Regions from separate parts of the Kitasatospora sp. NPDC048194 genome, predicted to be linked through region 3. Evidence: riboswitches for the same ligand, from Rfam matches in the RefSeq annotation. Region 3 holds a riboswitch; each other region holds the start of a gene.
What was found. Region 3 has a riboswitch for cobalamin ahead of ACGF07_RS29630 (cobalamin biosynthesis protein). Riboswitches for the same ligand answer to the same signal wherever they lie in the genome.
Positions count from the first base shown of each region.

Region 1: another riboswitch for cobalamin. It lies ahead of ACGF07_RS01435 (ribonucleoside-diphosphate reductase subunit alpha); the one in region 3 lies ahead of ACGF07_RS29630 (cobalamin biosynthesis protein).
Region 2: another riboswitch for cobalamin. It lies ahead of ACGF07_RS07775 (prenyltransferase/squalene oxidase repeat-containing protein); the one in region 3 lies ahead of ACGF07_RS29630 (cobalamin biosynthesis protein).
Region 4: another riboswitch for cobalamin. It lies ahead of metE (5-methyltetrahydropteroyltriglutamate--homocysteine S-methyltransferase); the one in region 3 lies ahead of ACGF07_RS29630 (cobalamin biosynthesis protein).

Region 1 is NZ_JBIDAK010000001.1:278,035-282,958, reverse strand. Features, by position in the region: gene ACGF07_RS01445 (glycoside hydrolase family 26 protein) at 1-839, opposite strand, end outside; gene ACGF07_RS01440 (hypothetical protein) at 976-2,070, opposite strand; cobalamin riboswitch at 2,517-2,650, shown strand; gene ACGF07_RS01435 (ribonucleoside-diphosphate reductase subunit alpha) at 2,842-4,924, shown strand, end outside.
Region 2 is NZ_JBIDAK010000004.1:175,075-179,998, forward strand. Features, by position in the region: gene ACGF07_RS07755 (peptidase) at 1-24, shown strand, start outside; gene ACGF07_RS07760 (flagellar hook-length control protein FliK) at 54-533, shown strand; gene ACGF07_RS07765 (hypothetical protein) at 599-925, opposite strand; gene ACGF07_RS07770 (hypothetical protein) at 1,041-2,405, opposite strand; cobalamin riboswitch at 2,617-2,693, opposite strand; cobalamin riboswitch at 2,772-2,916, shown strand; gene ACGF07_RS07775 (prenyltransferase/squalene oxidase repeat-containing protein) at 3,024-4,924, shown strand, end outside.
Region 3 is NZ_JBIDAK010000034.1:13,973-18,896, reverse strand. Features, by position in the region: gene ACGF07_RS29640 (alpha/beta hydrolase family protein) at 1-317, opposite strand, end outside; gene ACGF07_RS29635 (transcriptional regulator) at 439-1,131, opposite strand; cobalamin riboswitch at 1,372-1,503, shown strand; gene ACGF07_RS29630 (cobalamin biosynthesis protein) at 1,602-2,564, shown strand; gene ACGF07_RS29625 (cobyric acid synthase) at 2,561-4,099, shown strand; gene ACGF07_RS29620 (putative cobaltochelatase) at 4,096-4,924, shown strand, end outside.
Region 4 is NZ_JBIDAK010000004.1:185,408-190,331, reverse strand. Features, by position in the region: gene ACGF07_RS07820 (hypothetical protein) at 1-138, opposite strand, end outside; gene metE (5-methyltetrahydropteroyltriglutamate--homocysteine S-methyltransferase) at 259-2,574, opposite strand; cobalamin riboswitch at 2,734-2,973, opposite strand; gene ACGF07_RS07810 (hypothetical protein) at 3,133-3,762, shown strand; gene ACGF07_RS07805 (ABC transporter substrate-binding protein) at 3,759-4,055, shown strand; gene ACGF07_RS07800 (hypothetical protein) at 4,108-4,425, opposite strand; gene ACGF07_RS07795 (ECF transporter S component) at 4,443-4,924, opposite strand, start outside.

The sequences.
Region 1 (4,924 bases), on a different contig from region 3:
AGGTACGACAGGTCGGTGATCAGCGCCCGGTACTCGGCGGTGTCGTGCGCGGCGTCCACGACCCGGCCGAACCAGCCCGGGTCCTTCGCCGCCGGGGAGTTCGCGCAGAGCACCCGGTCGAAGGACTTGACGTCCGAGCCGGGGTAGGGCTCGTGGAAGGACATGCCGACGATCCCGGCGGGCGCGCCGCCGTTGTCGGGCAGTTCGGTGCTGCTGCCGTCGCAGTTCTGCTGGACGCCGGAGCTGTCGTAGGTGCCGTCGTCGGGGCGCGGGTGGCCGGACCAGACGGCGGCCATCAGGTCGACGGCGTCATCGGTGTACTGCCAGCCGGTCCGGCAGGTGGGCCAGCGGCCGGCGGAGTAGGAGCGCGGGTTGCCCGCGCCCCAGGCGTTCTGGCCGTAGCCGGGGCCGAGGTCGGTCTCCAGGAAGCCCGGCAGCTTCCCGGTGATGTCGGCGGCCTTCTTGTAGTAGTAGCCGACCTGCTTGGTGCCGCGGTAGTCGCCGTACTCGGGGTTGTTGCGCTCGTTGTGCGCCTCGACGTGCTGGCCGATCACCGTCCCGCCGCTCTGCCCGGTACGGGCCTGGCGCTCCAGGTCGGTCAGGAACTGCTCGACGGCGCGGGCGTTCGGTGAGGCCTGCGGGTCCCGGGCGAGGAGGTCCCGGCCCACGTCGGGCGGCAGGGTGCGCCCGGGGGCACCGACCGACACCGGCACCCGCACCGGCTGGGTCCCGTCGACCCGGTCGTCACGGCCCAGCAGCGCGAAGGTGCCCGCGACGACCACGATCCCGGCCGCGGCCAGGACGGCGGACTTGCCGCGCAGGGCATTGGGCAGGGCCACGACCGCTCCTCCGGTTGCTCGCCGGTACCGACCCCCACGGACGCAACCGGAACACGCGTACGAATGACTCCGTGAGAGCCTGCCACACTCCCCCGGTCCCGGCGAACGCTCCTGCCGCACCGGGGGTGTCGGCGCGTCAGCCGGTCGGGGTGGCCGCCGGCGTGCCCTGCGGCGTGCCCTGGGATCCGGGCGTCGCGGAGCCCGCCGCCTTGGCCCGCTGCAGCAGCTGGCCCTTCACGTGCTCGGCGAACCCGGAGGCCGCCGCGCTCGCGGTGGCGTCGGGGGCGTTGCCGCCCTTCGCCGAGCCCTCGACGGTGAAGTAGGCGTACCGGCCCAGGCTGCTGTGGGTGCCGGGGCAGCCGGCGTTGGCGCAGAACGCCGGGGCTCCGGGCGCGGGAAGGCCCTTGAGCTGGCCGGTGAAGTTCTTCATCGCGGTCTCGGCCTGGATCTTGTGGTCGAAGACCGCGGCGCCGACGGTCACCGCGCTGTCGCCGGAGACGTACGTCGCCCGGAGCACCTTCTGGCACCCCTGGTCGCCGAGGACCTTGCCCAGCCCGCCGGTGGTGGAGTTGCCGTCCCAGCAGGGCTGGTCCAGCGAGACCACGGTCCGGATCCAGGTCGCGCCGTTGATCGTCACCTGCGTCGCGGAGAACAGCGCCCCCGCGTCCTGCGGCGCCGGATCGGTGGCGGCCTCCCAGATCGGCTTCGACGGGTCGTCAGCCTGTCCGCCCGGGGTGGCGCTCGACAGACCGGGGGTCGGGCGGCCGGAGGTGGGCGCCGGGGTCGGGCCGCCGCCGGCCTCCTTGGGGCCGTCCTTCTTGCCCAGCAGCACCGCGCCGCCCGCCACCAGGCCGCCCACCACGACGACCGCGGCCACGATGCCGATGACCTTCATCCGGCGCTTGCGCTTGGCGGCGGCCTCGTTGCGGTCCGCCAGCGCCTCCCAGTCCGGCTCGACGCGCTGCGGCGGCACCGGCTGCTGCTGCCACTGGGGGGCGGCGGCCATCGGCTGCACCGGCTGGGGCTGCGGCGGCATCGGCTGCGGGACGGGCTGGGCCTGCGGCACGGGCTGCGGCTGCGCGACCGGCTGCGGCTGCGGCACGGCCTGGGGCTGCGGCTGCGCGACCGGCTGCGGCACCGGCGGAACGGGCTGCGAGAGCGGCTGCGCGGACGGCACCACCGGCCCGTAGGAGGCCGGCGGCGGACCGAAACCGCCGCTCGGCGGCGCCACCGGGCCCGTCCCCGGCGGCTGATGATTCGGTGCGCCCCCCGACCCGGCGGGGGGCGTTCCCTGCGGCCCCTGCCCAGGTACGCCAGTTCCGTCGCTCATGCGCCCAGATCGTAGGGCATCCCCCTGACCGCTGGTCCCCCCGGTGACCGATCCGTATCGAAACCCGGACGGGCGCCGGGCGGAGCCGGCCCTGACGCCGGGTCGGCCGGGCCCGGACACGGTGCGATCGGCTCGGGCGCCGGGGCGGGCGAGGGCCGGGCGCCGGGGCAGGTGGAGACCGGGCACCGGGGGCGGATCAGGGCCGGGCGCCGGGGCGGATCAGGCCCGGCCGAACGCCCGGATCCGGGCCCCGGACGGCCACGAACGGCCACTCGCCCGGTACCGCCGGTCATCGCCCCGACACACCGCGCCGCACAACATCTGGTGCCGCATCACTGAGACACCACTACATGTATGCTCACTCCTGCTGTCGATGCAGGGGAACCCGGTGGGAATCCGGGACTGCCCCGCAGCGGTGTGCGGGCGGCTCCAGCAGCCGTGCCCGCGAGTCCGAGTACCTGCCGGCGGCGTGCGCCACGGCCCTCCCGCAGAGGCCGCGCCAGCACGAGCAGTACCCCTCCGGGCCTCGCGGGCGGGCCGGGGAGACACCGTCGCGCGACGCGCTCCGCGTTCGCGCCGTGCTCCCCTGCCCAGATCGGCCCGGTGCCACCCGATCACCGCCGCCGATCGCCGCCAGGAGAGAGCGCCTTGACCACCGCTGCCTCAGCCACCCTGCCCGCCCAGGGCTCCGGTACCGCCTTCACCGACCCGACGGTCTCCGACCCCGGCGGCGCGCTGCTGCGGCTGCTCACCGACCGCAGCGCCGACCTCACCGAGGTCGACCCCGGCCATGTCGCCGCCGCCGCGCTGCGCGGCCGCCACGCCGGCTCGGACTTCGCCGAGCTGCGCGGGCTGGCCGTGGACGCCGCCGCGTCGATGATCGCCGAGGACCCCCAGTACTCGAAGCTGGCCGCCCGCCTGCTCGCCCTGGAGATCGTGGACGAGGCGAACAGCCAGGGCGCGGTCTCCTTCTCCGCCTCGATCGCCGTCGGCCACGCCGAGGGCCTGATCGGCGACACCACCGCGGCCTTCGTCGCCAAGCACGCCGCCGCCCTGGACGCGCTGATCGACGCCCACGGCGACGACCGCTTCGAGTACTTCGGCCTGCGCACCGTGCAGTCCCGCTACCTGCTGCGCCACCCGATCACCCGCAAGGTCATCGAGACCCCGCAGCACTTCCTGCTCCGCGTCGCCTGCGGCCTGGCGGTCGGCGACTCCGAGCAGTCGGTGCGCGAGGTGGCCGAGCTGTACGGCCTGATGAGCCGCCTGGAGTACCTGACGTCCTCTCCGACGCTCTTCAACTCCGGCACCCGGCACCCGCAGATGTCGAGCTGCTACCTGCTCGACTCCCCGCTGGACAACCTGGACTCGATCTACAACCGCTACGCGCAGATCGCCCGGCTGTCCAAGCACGCCGGCGGCATCGGCCTGTCCTACTCGCGCATCCGCTCGCGCGGCAGCCTGATCCGCGGCACCAACGGCAAGTCCAACGGCATCGTCCCGTTCCTGCGCACCCTCGACTCCTCGGTCGCCGCGGTCAACCAGGGCGGCCGCCGCAAGGGCGCGGCCTGCGTCTACCTGGAGACCTGGCACGCCGACATCGAGGAGTTCCTGGAGCTGCGCGACAACACCGGTGAGGAGGCGCGCCGCACCCACAACCTCAACCTGGCGCACTGGATCCCGGACGAGTTCATGCGCCGGGTCAACGCCAACGAGGACTGGTCGCTGTTCTCCCCGGCCGACATCCCCGAGCTGGTCGACCTGTGGGGCGCCGACTTCGACGAGGCGTACCGCAAGGCCGAGCAGGCCGGCAAGGCCGTGCGCACCATCCCGGCGCAGACCCTCTACGCCCGCATGATGCGCACCCTCGCCCAGACCGGCAACGGCTGGATGACCTTCAAGGACGCCTCCAACCGGGCCGCCAACCAGACCGCGCTGCCGGGCCGCACGGTGCACTCCTCCAACCTGTGCACCGAGATCCTGGAGGTCACGGACGACTCCGAGACCGCCGTCTGCAACCTCGGCTCGGTCAACCTCGGCGCCCACGTCGCCGCCGGCGCCACCGCCGACGACCTGCTGGGCGCGATGGACTGGGAGCGCCTGGACGCCACCGTCCGCACCGCCGTCACCTTCCTCGACCGCGTGGTGGACATCAACTTCTACCCGACGACCGAGGCGGGCACGTCCAACTCCCGCTGGCGCCCGGTCGGCCTCGGCGTGATGGGCCTCCAGGACGTCTTCTTCAAGCTGCGGATCGACTTCGACTCCGCCGAGGCGAAGACCCTCTCCACCCTGATCGCCGAGCGCATCATGCTCACCGCCTACGAGCGCTCCGCCGACCTCGCCGAGCAGCTCGGCCGCCACGAGGCGTACGGCGAGACCCGCGCCGCCCGCGGCGAACTGCACATCGACCACTTCCCGACGGCCGCCCCGCAGTGGGCCGACCGCTGGACGGCCCTGCGCGCCCGCATCGCCGAGACCGGCCTGCGCAACTCGCTGCTGCTCGCGATCGCCCCGACCGCGACCATCGCCTCGATCGCCGGCGTGTACGAGTGCATCGAGCCGCAGGTGTCCAACCTGTTCAAGCGCGAGACGCTGAGCGGCGAGTTCCTGCAGGTCAACCCGTACCTGGTGCGCGAGCTGAAGGAGCTCGGCGTCTGGGACCAGCAGACCCGCGACGCGCTGCGCGACTCCAACGGCTCCGTCCAGGAGTTCAACTGGCTGCCGGCCGAGGTCCGTTCGCTGTACCGGACGG
Region 2 (4,924 bases), on a different contig from region 3:
TGCCCGGCCCCGGCCGCCCGCTGAACGGGCCCGACACCACGAGGAGTTCACCGATGACCGACACCCTCACCCCGGCCCGCCCGGCGCGCCGTACCCTCGGCTCGATCGCCGCGGCCGCCGCCCTCACCGCCGGCCTGCTCGGCGTCTCCGCCGCCCAGGCCCCGCAGGCCCACGCGGCGGCCTGCGACGGCACCACCGGTGTCACCGTCGTGGTCGACTTCACCGCCGTCGGCGGCGGCATCCAGACCGGGTGCGCCCCCGGCGACCCGGCCAGCGGCCTGGCCGCGCTGACCGGCGCCGGGTTCTCGTACGCCTTCCACCCGCGCTTCCCCGGCTTCGTCTGCAAGATCAACAGTCTGCCGACGACCTGCACCAACCCGACCGGCAACGCCTACTGGTCGTACTGGCACGCCCAGCACGGCGGCCCCTGGTCGTACAGCAACCTCGGCGCGGGCAGCTACAACCCGGCGCCCGGCGACGTCGAGGGCTGGTCCTTCGGCGCCGGCGCCCAGCCGGGCATCACGGCGCCCTGACACCCCATGGCACATCGGCGCCCCGGCCCCTCCTTGGAAGGGCCGGGGCGCCGGGTGCCCGGGGCTCACCTCCGGCGGCGGACGAAGCGCTCGGCCAGCACCACGGTGATGACGGCGGCGGTGGTGAACAGCAGTGTGTTGGCCACGATGCCCGCCGTGGTCAGCCACCCGGGATCATCGCCGTTCGGCAGTCGTGTCGTGGTGAACAGCTCACCGACGCCCGTCAGCAGCCCCCGGGTGAGGTAGACGCCCGCGAACGCGGCGAGCCCGACGGGCAGGGTGAGGACGATCGACGCGAGGTAGTAGCGCCCGTTCCCCGTCAGCCCGCCCAGGGCGGCGAAGACGCCGACCGAGGCCACGTAGCCGCCTGCCACCCACCTGGAAGCACCCATCGGTACCACTTCCCCCCTGTTCCGTGGTCCGGCGGCGGGATCAGTCGGGCCGTCGTGGTCCTGCCCTGCCGAGGGGAGGGCGATCCGTGCTCAACTCCCCTGCGGAGTCGTGCGGTCAGCTGCCGTAGCGCAGCGAGACGGTGTCGCCGAGGTGGACGGTGGTGGCCCGGGTGGCGGCCACGGCGGTGGCGCCGTCCAGGCTGACCTTCCAGGTGGACGAACCGCTGTTGGCGGTGCCGTTGATCGCCGTGACGGTGCCGCCGCCGGTGGACGGCGTGACGGCGGTGACGCAGCCGGCCGGGGTGGCGGTGCCCGCCGCGTCGAGGACGTCGCCGAGGGTCGCGGTGCTGCCGGTCGGGGTGAGCGTGACGGTGCAGGCCTTGAGCGCCCCGGTGCCGTCGTCGACGACCAGAGCGAGCCTGGCGGCGGTACCGGCCGTGAAGCCGGTGGTGGCGGCCCAGGTCGGTTCGCCCGCGGTGACCGGGGCGGGCGGGGTGGCGGTGAACCCGGCCCCGGCCACGGCGCGCAGGCCGTCGACGGAGGCGTAGGGGGACGGGGAGGTGTCGGTGGGCAGGTACTTGAAGCCGCCGCCGGGCTTGAACTGCTGGGCGATGAGGAAGTCGAGCGGGGTCTTGCCGGTGCCGCTGGTGAAGTCGGTGCCCTGCGGGTTGATGCCGCAGGCGTTGAGGCCGGACACGGCCCAGCCGTTGGAGTCGGTGTTCACTCCGAACATGGCGTTGAAGGCCCCGGAGGAGGCCAGCTTGCCCTTGAGGAAGTTCTTGGCCACCACGATCGCCGGGTCGGTGTTGGGGACTCCGGCAGCGCACAGCGAGGCCATGGCGGCGCCGGTCATGTCGATGTCGCTGCCCTGGGCGAGCGCGGTCGGGTCGCCCGCGGCCTTGCTGTAGTTCCAGCCGCCGTCGTTGTGCTGGTTGGCGCGCACCGCGGTGACGGAGGAGTTCAGCAGGACCTGCGGGGCCCGCTGGGTGCCCGTCTGGGTCTTCGCGCCCGCGAGGGCGAGCAGGCCGAAGACGGTGCCGTTGAAGTTGGCGGACGGACCGTAGTAGCCGGGCTCGGCGGTCTGCCAGTAGGCGACCGCGTCGGCGATCAGGTTGCGGCCGGGACCGACGCGGGCGGGGTCGATCCCGGCGGCGTAGGAGTTGAGGATGGCGCGCTCGTAGTCGGTGACCACCGGCGAGCCGCCGGGCCAGCCGGCGGCGGCGAGCTGGTTCCGGTACACGAGACGGGCGTTCTTGCTCGTGTCGCCGCCGGGGGTCACGTCCGCGGCGGCGGTGCCGGCGGCCGCCAGCGCACTGAAGGCCCACTCATTGGAGAGGCCTCCGCCGGTGACGTAGCTGCCGTCGGCGGCTTGGAGGGACTTCAGGTACGTGACGCCGGTGCTCTTGGAGGTGGCTATCTGGGTGGGGCTGGCCGTCGCGTGGGCGGGAACGGCGGACAGCAGCAGGGCTCCGGCCGTCAGGGCGACGGTGGCCGCGGAGGCGGCGCGGGCCGGGGTGGTCCGGCTGGGGGTGGTCCGCTTCGGGGTGGGAAGGGGCACGGAACAGGCTCCTTGGGGTGGCGGGCGCCGACCCTGCCCCGGAGTCCCGGCGTCCGTTCGGGGGCGCGCGACAGCCGGAACGGTCGCCGCCCGGATCGCGTGGGCCGGCATTCGCCGTGGTGCACGGTCGGGCGGGCATTCGGGCTCGGAACGGCACAACCGCCGCCCCACACCGCTGCGCGTCAGCCCCGGAGTCGCACCGGGTTCCCCCACTCGGCCACGGCGGACGCTACCGCACGCGCGGACCGGCTGACGAGGTGCTGTGACCTACCTGACGACCTGTTGACTCCGAATCGAACACCGTGGTCTGATGAATCGGTTTTTCGCCCTCGGCATTCAGGGGAAGCCGGTCTGATTCCGGCGCTGACCCGCAACCGTAGACCCACCGCCCGGTGGGTGAGCCGGACTGCCTGGACCGGGGGTCTGTTCACACAGCACTTGCGTCGTCGCGGACTACGACGCAGCTCATGACGGCCCCGTGTCTGCGGGCGGCCGTCGGCTGCGCCGTGGCCTCCCGCGTCGACCGACCGGGGAGTCGTCGTGAGGGTCAGCAGCAGTCGCACACGTCACAGAAACCGGGACCTCGCGTCCCTGCTGGTCGCCGGCACCGTCGCGGCCGCCGCCTGCGGCACGGTCCTGCTCGGCCGGCCCGGCATAGCCGCCGCCGACCCGATCGAGCAGTGCACCACGACCACGGGCGCGATCGTCGCCGTCGACTTCACCCACTGGGGCGGCGGCGTCGTCCGGGGCTGCGACGCCCACCCCACCACCGGGATGAACCTGCTGCGCAACGCCGGATTCACCACGGCCGGCACCGAGCACGACGGCCCCGCCTTCATCTGCCGGCTCGGCACCGGGACCTTCAACGGCGGTGTCCAGTACCCGACTCCGGCCGAGGAGCCGTGCGTCAACACCCCGCAGGCCACCGCCTACTGGTCGTACTGGATCGCCCCACCCGGCCAACAGACCTGGTCCTACAGCCAGTTCGGCGCGGGCACCCAGCAGCCCAAGCCGGGCGAGGTCGAGGCCTGGGTGTACGGCGGCACCGACATCGGCGGCACCAGCGGGGCACCGAGCTTCACCCCCGACTCCGTGCGGGCCAAGAACGGCGGCCCCTCGCCCTCCACGTCCCCCTCCGCCACCCCGACCCCGACCCCGACCACCACCCCGACCGGGCCCGCCACCACCGGTGACCCGGCCGCGGCCGCCGCCTGGCTGGCCGGCCAACTCGTCGGCGGCGACCACATGGAGAACTGGGCCGCTCCCGGGCCGGACTACCCCCGCACCGCGCTCACCGCCGTCGCCCTCGCCGCCGCGGGCACCCAGGACCCGGCCCTGCGCAAGGTGGTCGCCTTCCTCACCGCGCACACCGACGCCTTCCTGTACCCCGACGGCCCCACCGCCCAGCCCGACACCAGGGCCGCCGCCCTGCTGGCCCTCGTCGCCGAGAGCACCGGCCGGGATCCCCGCACGTTCGGCAGCCGGGACCTGATCGCCGCGCTCACCGACCACGTCTGCACGGCGCCCGGGGAGAACGGGAAGTGCACCGCCGCCGGGGACTTCCTCGGCGCGGCCTCCCCCTGGGGCCAGTCGCTCGGCGTCATCGCGCTCCAGCGGGCCGGAGTCACACCGCCCGCCGCCGCCCTGGCCCGGTTCACCGCCCTGCAGTGCGCCGACGGCGGGATGGCCGGAGCGATGATCGTCGCCGGCGACCACTGCGAGTCCGACCCGCTCACCACCGCCGTCGCCGCCCTCGCGCTGCGCACCGCCCCCGGGTACGAGGCGGCCGCGAAGAAGGCCTCCGACCAGCTGGCGGCGAGTCAGCAGAGCGACGGCTCCCTCCTTCCGTACGCCGGCGCCCCCGGAGACACCCTCAGCACCGCGAGCGCCGCCCAGGTGTTCAAGGCCACCGGCCAGGGCGCCCGGCGGGCCGCCGCCACCGCCTGGCTCGCCGCCCGGCAGGGCAAGGACGGCGGTTTCGGACCCGACGCGTCCACGGTCGACCCGGACGCGCCCGCCACCGAGCAGGCCCTCCTGGCTCTGACCGGCACCGACCTCACCAGCGTCCGGCACAACCCGGACGCCACCACCACGACACCGACCCCGCCCGCCGGGAGGAAGCCCGACGCCGCCAAGGGCAGCGCCTACCTCACCGACCCCGCCCGGCTGATCGACGGCCACTACTACGAGGGCTTCCCGGCCTTCGCCGACTTCGGCCTCACCATCGACGGCGCCTACGCCCTCGCCGCCACCGGCACCGACGACACCGCGCTGCGCAGGATCGTCGACTTCCTGGACCAGCAGGGCAAGGACGCGAGCGACCGCACCGTCAACGACTGGACCGGCATCGGCACCGAGTACGCCGGCGGCGGCTCCGTCGGCAAGGAAGCGCTGCTCGCCGAGATCGTCGGCCGCGACCCGCGCGCCTTCGGCGGCCACGA
Region 3 (4,924 bases):
TCCGCCCGGACCAGCCGCCGGGTGACGCCCCGCTGGTCGCTGTGGAGGATCTCCTCCACCACCGCGTGCCCGCCGTCCGCCCACTCGACCGCCCAGCGCCCGCGCCGCAGGCTCTCCGGGCGGCGGGTGAAGGTGACCCGCCCGGCGGCGACGCTCTGCACCAGGATCGGGCCGCTCTCCTGCAGGGCCGTCCCCGCGCCCGGCCCGGACCCGGGACTGACCATCCGCTCGGAGGCCCGGCGGCCGATCACCAGGACGGCGGCGGCCCCGGCTCCCACGGCGGCGGCCGCCACCACGGCTGCGGTTCCCCAGCGCATATCGTTCCCCGCTCTGTTCGCGGACCGGTCGGTGTTCGTGCACCAGTTCACCGGGGCCCGGCACCCCGCGGCCACCGGACTGGGCCGTCCGGGCTACGAAAGGCCGAAAAACAACGTCCGATCAGACCGGAACGGCCGTCGGCTGGGCCGCGAGGAGTTCCCAGAAGCGGGGGGTGAGGGGCACCGCCGGGGTGCGGGGCCCGCTGGGCATGCCCCAGTGGGCGGGGACGTGGTGCTCCTGGGCCAGCACGAGCAGGACGGCGGCGAGCTCCTGCTCGGCGACGGGGACGAGCCGGGTGAGCGCGCGCAGGTGCGGCTGCCAGCGGCCGGCGACGCACTGGCGCAGCAGGCGGTCGAGCGCCTCGGCGCGGCCGGTGGCCTCGACCAGCTCGGTCAGTCGCAGGCCCAGCACCACGGCGAGGGCGTAGGTCTGCTCCGCGTCCCCCTCCCACCGGCCGGTCAGCTCGGCCTGCTGGTAGGTGGGCAGCAGCATGCCGACGCGCTCGGCGACCGTCTCCGGGGGGAGCTCCCGGGCGATGCGATGGTCCCGCAGCCGGGTCGGGCGGCCGTCCATCAGATCGGCCGCGGAACACCACAGGGCCCGGGCGAGGGCGATGAACTCGGCCTCGCCCGGGCGCAGCTCCCCGCGCTCCCAGGCGAGGACGTGACCGGCCAGGAGCCGTACGCCGTGGGCGGCCATGCCCTCGGCGACCTGTTCGGGGGTCAGGCCGAGGCCGACGCGGTGGATGCGGGCGGCCTCGGGGGAGAAGGGCACCGGAAGGGGGGCGGCGGCGTGGGGCTTTCTGCGGCGCATGGCACCGAACCGTAGGGGCGCCCCTCGGCGCGCCCCCAGCCCCCGAACGCACGAACCGGGACTGACGAGCCCTCGGCCGCGCTGGTCGATCGCACAGGACGGCGCCCCGCCTCCGTGTGGCCGACCACCCCGCCTCCGTGTGGCCGACCGCCCCGCCTCCGTGTGACCAACCCCTCCGTGACCTCGGTTGACGCGTGGAACGGCCGCGTGATGGGATCCTGGGGCCAAACGGAGGCATGGAGAGGAAGCCGGTGCGAGTCCGGCGCGGTCCCGCCACTGTCACCGGGGAGCACGCTCGGAAAGTGCCACGGCGGGCCGTCAGGAGCCGCTGGAAGGCCCGGGAGTGCGTCCGACCCGGAAGCCAGGAGACTCTCGCCCCCGGTACGTCGATCCAGGGCGCGGACCCTGAGTGAGGACACCCACGCGATGCAGGCTGCCCCGCCCCGCCGGCCCCCGAGCTGCCCGCCGCCGTGCGCCCGCTGACCCGCGCCGCCGCCTTCGCGCTGGGCGCCGTCGCGGGCTACGCCGCCGACGCGCGCTTCGCCGACCCGCGCCGCGGCCACCCGGTCGCCCTCTTCGGCAGCGCCGCGACCCGCCTGGAACGGCGCCTGTGGCGCGACGACCGCGCGGCCGGAACGGCGTACACGGCACTGTGCGTGGGCGCGGTCGCGGCCGGCGCGCTCGCCCTGGACCGCACGGTCGGGCGCCGACCGCTGGGCCGGGCGGCGCTGGCCGCGGCGGCCACCTGGACGGTGCTCGGCGGCACCTCGCTGACCCGGGAGGCGCGGACCGTCGGCCGTTCGCTCGCCGCGGGCGACCTGGCGGCCGCCCGGGAGCGGCTGCCGCACCTGTGCGGGCGGGACCCGAGCGCGCTGGACGGGCAGCAGATCGCCCGGGCGGTGGTCGAGTCGGTGGCCGAGAACACCGCCGACGCCGTGGTGAACGCGCTGACCTGGGGCGCCCTCGCGGGCACGCCGGGCCTGCTGGCCTTCCGCGCGGTGAACACCCTGGACGCGATGGTGGGCCACCGCTCGCCCCGCCACGCCCGCTTCGGCTGGGCCTCGGCCCGGCTGGACGACGTCGCGGGCTGGCCGGGCGCCCGGCTGACGGCCCTGCTGACGGTGGCCGCCGCCCCGGAGCCCGCCACGGCCTGGCGGATCTGGCGGCGCGACGGTTCGGCGCACCCGAGCCCGAACGCGGGGCAGGCCGAGTCGGCCTTCGCCGGAGCGGTCGGCGTACGGCTGGGCGGGACGCTGCGGTACGGCGAGCGGTTGGAGCACCGCCCGGTGCTGGGCGCGGAGTTGCGGCCGGTGACGGTGGACGACATCGAGCGGGCCTGCACGCTGTCGCGGCGGGTGGGCGCACTGGCGCTGGGTACGACGGTCGCGGGGCACGTCCTGCTGCGGCTCCTGGGGAAGAGGAGTGGGACATGACGAACGCGCTGCTGGTCGCCGGGACGACCTCGGACGCGGGCAAGAGCGTGGTGACGGCCGGCATCTGCCGCTGGCTGGCCCGCCAGGGCGTGCGGGTCGCGCCGTTCAAGGCGCAGAACATGTCGCTGAACTCCTTCGTCACCGCCGACGGCGCCGAGATCGGCCGCGCCCAGGCGATGCAGGCGCAGGCCGCCCGGGTGGAGCCGGAGGCGGCGATGAACCCGGTGCTGCTCAAGCCCGGAGCGGACGGCCGCAGCCAGGTGGTGCTGCTCGGCAGGCCGGTCGCCGAGGTCGGCGCGCTGGACTACCGGGAGCGCAAGCCCGTCCTGCTGGAACGCGCCCTGGAGTGCCTGGCGGACCTGCGCCGCCGCCACGACGTGGTGGTGTGCGAGGGCGCCGGCTCGCCCGCCGAGATCAACCTGCGCGACCGGGACATCGCCAACATGGGCCTGGCGACCGCCGCCGGACTGCCCGTGGTGGTGGTCGGCGACATCGACCGCGGCGGGGTGTTCGCGGCGATGTACGGGACGCTGGCACTGCTGTCGGCCGAGGACCAGCGGCACGTCGCCGGCTGGTTCGTCAACAAGTTCCGCGGCGACGCCCGGCTGCTCGCGCCCGGCCTGGAGATGCTGCACGGGCTGACCGGCCGTCCGGTGCTGGGCACGCTGCCGATGCTGCCGGGGCTGTGGCTGGACGCCGAGGACTCGCTCGACCTGTCGACGGTGGTCGACCGGGTGGACGGCCGCGGCCCGCTCGGGGCGGACGTGCTGCGGGTCGCCGTGGTGCGCTTCCCCCGGCTGTCGAACTTCACCGACGTGGACGCGCTGGCGCAGGAGCCGGGCGTGCTGGTGCGCTGGGCGACCAGACCGGAGGAGCTGGCCGACGCCGACCTGGTGGTGCTGCCCGGGACCCGGGCCACCGTGGCCGACCTCGCCTGGCTGCGCGACCGCGGCCTGGAGCCCGCCCTGAAGGCGCGGGCGGCGGCCGGACTGCCGATCCTCGGGGTCTGCGGCGGCTACCAGATGCTGGCGCACTCGATCGACGACGAGGTGGAGTCCCGGGCGGGGCTGGTCGACGGGCTCGGCCTGCTGCCGACCCGCGTGCGGTTCGGCGCCGAGAAGGTGCTCGCCCGGCCGGCCGGCGAGGCGTTCGGACAGCGCGTCGAGGGCTACGAGATCCACCACGGGGTCGTCGCCGTCGAGGGTGGCGAGGCGTTCGTCTCCGACGGCCGGGGGCAGGGCCTGGACGGCTGCCGGGTCGGGCCGGTCTGGGGCACCACCTGGCACGGCGTGCTGGAGAACGACGGCTTCCGCCGCGAACTCCTGCGCGAGACGGCCGCCCTGGCGGGCCGGGCGTTCGTCCCGGCGCCGGACACCTGCTTCGCCGAGGCGCGCGAGGCCCGGCTGGACCGGCTGGGCGACCTGATCGAGGAGCACGCGGACACCGACGCGCTGTGGAAGCTGATCGAGGGCGGGATGCCGGCGGCCGGATCGCTGCCGTTCCTGTCGCCCGGGGCACCTGGGAGTGACGCATGACCGACGTCCGCTATCCGTTCACCGCGATCGTCGGCATGGCCGACCTGCGGCTCGGGCTGCTGCTGAACGCGGTCTCCCCGGCCGTGGGCGGGGTGCTGGTGCGCGGCGAGAAGGGCACCGCGAAGTCCACCATGGTGCGCGCGCTGGCCGGGCTGCTGCCCTCCATCGCCACCGTGGACGGCTGCCGCTTCGCCTGCGACCCGGCCGCGCCGGACCCGCAGTGCCCGGACGGCCCGCACTCCGCCGCCACGAGCGGTGAACGGCCCGCCCAGCTGGTCGAGTTGCCGGTCGGCGTGGCCGAGGACCGGATCGTCGGCTCGCTCGACCTGGAGCGCGCGCTCGCCGAGGGCGTCAAGGCGTACGAGCCCGGTCTGCTCGCCAAGGCGCACCGCGGCGTGCTCTACATCGACGAGGTGAACCTGCTCCAGGACCACGTGGTGGACCTGCTGCTGGACGCCGCCGCGATGGGCCGCTCGTACGTCGAGCGCGAGGGCGTGTCGGTGCGGCACGCGGCACGCTTCCTGCTGGTCGGCACGATGAACCCGGAGGAGGGCGAGCTGCGGCCGCAGCTGCTCGACCGCTTCGGCCTCACCGTCGAGATCGCCGCCACCCGGGACCCGGCCGAGCGCGCCGAGGTCGTCCGGCGCCGGCTCGCCTACGACGCGGACCCGGCCGGCTTCGCGGCCCGGTTCGCCGACCAGGAACGCGAGCTCGCCGAACGCATCACCGCCGCGCGGGAGTTGCTGCCCGAGGTCGAGCTGACGGATGTGGCGCTACGTCAGATTACGGCGGTGTGCGCGGCGTTCGAGGTGGACGGGCTGCGCG
Region 4 (4,924 bases), on a different contig from region 3:
CTGCAGCGCGCGCAGCCGTGCGTTGCTCGCGCCGACCTGCCGCCGGGTGGCCAGCAGGCTCTCGTACTCCCGTTCCGAGAGGACGACCAGAGCCTCTCCGTTGATACGGACACGGCGCGGCGCTGGCCTCTTGCTCATGTGCGACCCCCATTCCTCGCGGCGACAACTCGCCTCCCAGGACCATCCGTGAGGCAATGGCAGGCCGCCAGGGCGGGCACGGCACTCCTGCCGTGCCCGCCCCTGGGCTCACGTCGGCGGTCAGCCGGCGAGTTCCTCGCGCAGGTGGCGGGCGGCGGCGACCAGGCTGTCCAGGGAGGCGCGGGTCTCCGGCCAGCCGCGGGTCTTCAGGCCGCAGTCGGGGTTGACCCAGAGCCGCTCGGCCGGGATCGCCGCGAGGCCGGCCCGCAGCAGCGAGACGGCCTCCTCGGTGCTCGGGACGCGCGGGGAGTGGATGTCCCAGACGCCGGGGCCGACCTCGCGCGGGTAGCCGGCCGCGGCGAGTTCTCCGGCGACCTCCATGTGGGAGCGGGTGGCCTCCAGGGAGATGACGTCCGCGTCGAGTTCGTCGATCGCCGTCATGATCGCGCCGAACTCGGCGTAGCACATGTGGGTGTGGATCTGGGTGTCCGCGCGGACGCCCGAGGTGGCGAGGCGGAAGGCCTCGGTGGCCCAGGCCAGGTAGGCCGGGCGGGCGGCGGCCCGCAGCGGGAGGGTCTCGCGAAGCGCCGGCTCGTCGACCTGGACGACGGCCGCGCCGGCGGCCTCCAGGTCGGTGACCTCGTCGCGCAGGGCGAGAGCGACCTGGCGGGCGGTGTCGGCGAGCGGCTGGTCGTCGCGGACGAAGGACCAGGCGAGCATGGTGACCGGGCCGGTGAGCATGCCCTTGACCGGGCGGTCCGTCAAACCCTGCGCGTAGCCGAACCAATCGACGGTCATCGGGTGCGGGCGGGAGATGTCCCCGGCGAGGACCGGCGGGCGCACGTACCGGGTGCCGTAGGACTGCACCCAGCCGTGCCGGGTGGCGAGGTAGCCGGTGAGCTGCTCGGCGAAGTACTGGACCATGTCGTTGCGCTCGGGCTCGCCGTGGACGAGGACGTCGAGGCCGGCCTTCTCCTGGTAGGCGATGACCTCGCGGACCTCGGCCTCCATCCGCTCCCGGTACGCGGCCGCGTCGATCCGGCCCGCCGTCAGGTCGGCCCGGGCGACACGCAGCTCGATGGTCTGCGGGAAGGAGCCGATGGTGGTGGTCGGCAGCAGCGGCAGGGCGAGGCGGGCGCGCTGTGCCTCGGCCCGCACCGAATAGGGCTGGGAGCGGCGGGTGTCCGCCCCGGTGACGGCGGCGACCCGGGCGCGCACGGCCGGGTCGCGGGTGATCGGCGAGGTGGCGCGGGAGCCCAGGTCGGCGCGGTTGGCGGCGAGTTCGGCGGTGATCGCGCCGGTGCCCTCGCGCAGGCCGCGGGCGAGCAGCGCCGCCTCGGCGGCCTTCTGCTTGGCGAACGCGAGCCAGCGGGCGATCTGCGGGTCGATGTCGCGTTCGAGCGTGGCGTCGATCGGCACGTGCAGCAGCGAGCAGGACGGCGCGACGTCGACCCGGTCGGCCAGGCCGAGCAGGGTCGCCAGGGTGGCCAGCGACTTCTCCAGGTCGTTGATCCAGATGTTGCGCCCGTCGATCACCCCGGCCACCAGCCGCTTGCCGGGCAGCCCGCCCACGGCGGCCAGGTCGTCGAGGTTGCCGGCGGCCGGTCCGGTGAAGTCCAGCGCCAGGCCCTCGACGGGGGCCTTGGCGAGGACGGGCAGGGCCTCGCCGAGGCGTTCGAAGTAGCTCGCGACCAGCAGCTTCGGCCGGTCGGCGAGGGCGCCGAGGTCCCGGTAGGCGCGGGCGGCGGCGTTCAACTCGGCCGGGGAGCGGTCCTGGACGAGGGCGGGCTCGTCCAGCTGGACCCAGCCGGCGCCGGCGGCCTTCAGTTCGGCCAGCAGCTGCGCGTAGACGGGCAGCAGCCGGTCCAGCAGGGTCAGCGGCTGGAAGTCCTCGGCGACGCCGGGGGCGGGCTTGGCGAGCAGCAGGTAGGTGATCGGCCCGACCAGGACCGGCCGGGCGTCGTGGCCGAGGGCGAGCGCCTCGGTCAGCTCGCCGACGGCCTTGGCCGGGTTCGCGGCGAAGGCCGTGTCGGGGCCCAACTCGGGCACGAGGTAGTGGTAGTTGGTATCGAACCACTTGGTCATCTCCAGTGGCGCGACGTCCTGGGTGCCGCGCGCCATGGCGAAATAGCCGTCCAGCGGGTCGGCCTCGACCGCCTTGCGGTGGCGGGCCGGGATAGCGCCGACTGCCACTGTGGTGTCCAGCACGTGGTCGTAGAGCGAGAAGTCACCGGTGGGGACCTCGTCGATACCGGAGTCGGCGAGCTGCTGCCAGTTCCCGCGGCGCAGGTCGGCGGCCGTGGCCAGCAGTGCCTCGGCGGTGACCGTGTCCTTCCAGTAGCCCTCGATCGCCTTCTTCAGCTCCCGGCCCCGCCCCTGGCGGGGGTAGCCGTACGCGGTGGCGAGGGTTGCCGCGGCTGCGGACTTCGTAGTCAAGGGACTCTCCTTCGCGAGTCTGTCTCCTCAAGAACCCGGAGACGGACGAAGGCGCGAAGGGATGACGAAACCGGGCGGTGGCCACCGTGCATTGCGGGCCGGATCCGCCTGGTATGGTCGCCGACCCGCCCTCGAGGTCACCGGATTGCCGCGCGCGAACGGTCGCGCACGGGCAGTGGCAGGTCTTCGGACTCGCGGGCGCGCCCGTCCTGGTTCCAGGGCGGACACCTACTGGCCGTCGCTTCCCAGACCCGTCCCGGGTCCAGTGCGTATGACGGCGGTCGTTCCCACTCACCGCTGCGGGGCAGTCCCGGACTGGCCAGTTGAAAGGCGTCACCGGGTTCCCTCTTACGACGCCCCGCCTGGAGGACGGGGCGAACCAGCTGCACGACCAGCCTAGAGGAAGAACCTTGGGTTCTGACTGAAGAACCGCTCTACCGCCCGGATACTGAGACGTCGTTTGAAGCCGTCGTGCCCTTGCGAGCCCAAGCCCGTCCGATCGCCGACGGACCCCGGTCGTACGGTTCACTTTCCGGACGCCGAGACTAGGCTCGAAGGATGCGGATCGTCTCCCTGCTTCCCGCCGCCACGGACATTGTTGCCGCGCTCGGTCTCAGTGAGTTCCTGGTCGGCCGGACCCATGAGTGTGATTGGCCGCCGGCGGCTGTTGCCGGAGTCCCCGTGGTGACGGCGCGTGAGTTCGACGCCGACCGGCTCACCAGCCGGGAGATTTCTGAGGCTGTCGGCGGTGCGGCCCACCAGGGGTCGTCGCTCTACACCCTCGACGTGGAGCTGATGGCCACCCTCGCCCCCGACATCGTCCTCACCCAGGACCTGTGCGAGGTGTGTGCCGTGTCCTACAGCGGTGCGACCGAGGCGGTACGGGTTCTGGACGGCGGTCCGCGCGTGTTGAGCCTGGAGCCCCGGACGCTGCCCGAGGTCATCGCATGTCTGGAACACGTAGGACGGGAGCTGGGAGTCGCCGTCACCGCGTCACGGGCCGCCGCGGAGCTGCGATCGCGGCTGGCCCGGGTGTCGGCGGCCGTGCAGGGTCTGCCCCGTCCACGGGTGGTCGCGGTGGAATGGCTCGACCCTCTCTGGCCGGCCGGCCACTGGGTGCCCGAGCAGATCGACCTGGCGGGCGGCAGCCGCTTCTCGCGAAGGCGGGCCAGCACACCGAGCCGATGACCTGGGACGAGGTGCTCGCCGCCCGGCCCGACGTCCTGCTGCTCCTGCCCTGCGGCTTCCCACCGGCGCGCACCGAGCGGGAACTCCCATTGATCACCGGCCTGCCGGGCTGGGACGAGGTCCCCGCCGTCCGCAACGACCGGGTATGGGTCCTCGACGGCCCGTCCTACTTCAATCGTCCCGGCCCCAGGGTCGTGCGCGGCGCCGAGGTCCTGGCCCACGTTCTCCACGGTGTGCGCGCGGGTGAGCCGGTGACGTTCGAGGAGGCCCGCCCCCTGGCCGGACCGGGGTAGCCGCCGTGTCGGCCGGTCACCGGCAGCGACGCCCGCGTCCGCGTGGCAGCTGTCAGGGCTGCTTCTCGAAGTCCGGGGTGCGCGGCAAGGTCGCGCGGATGTCCGCGAGGAGGTCGGCGATCCCGCGCCCGTCGGCCAGGTGGCCGCCCGCCGCCTCGGCCTGGTCGGCGGGCAGGTGGGCCAGCACCCGCTCGGCCTCGCCGAGCAGGTGCTGGCTGCGTCGCAGGTCGAGGCGCATTCTCGCGACGTGTGCCTGTGCCCCGCCCAGCTGACGGCGGGCCGACTCCAGTCCGGCGTGCTGGCCGGGGGTGAGGAGGACGACGTCGACGCCGTTCACCGTGGTCGTCGTGGGCTTCTCGCGTTTGGGCACGTGGATGGCCTTTCGGTTCAGGTGGACGCCGTTTCGGTGTGTCGTACGGCGGTTCCCGGGTCCGTCGGCGTTCCGGGCGGGTCCGGGGTCTCGAAGCGCACGGTAGGTTCGAAGTTGGCGCGGCGGGCGGCGCGACGGAAGACGGTGAGCACGGCCGGCCCGACGACGAGCACGGCGGTGAAGGTGGTCACGGCGCGGCCGGTGTCCCAGCCCAGCGAGGTGGCCAGGTCGAAGAGCAGGTAGCGGTGCCACTGTTCGGTGAAGGGCAGGCCGGGCAGGTAGGCGATCGAGCTGTTCGGGTCGGTGGAGAACGGCCAGAAGGAGAGGTTGAGCAGGAAGCCGAACAGGTAGCCGGAGAAGGCCCCGTAGACGGCCAGCATCGGCACTTCCCAGCGGCGGCGGGCCTTGGGCAGCAGTCCGGCGAGCAGACCGACGAAGGCGCAGCCGAACATCTGGTAGGGCATCCAGGGGCCGACGCCGCCGGTGAGCAGGGCGGAGG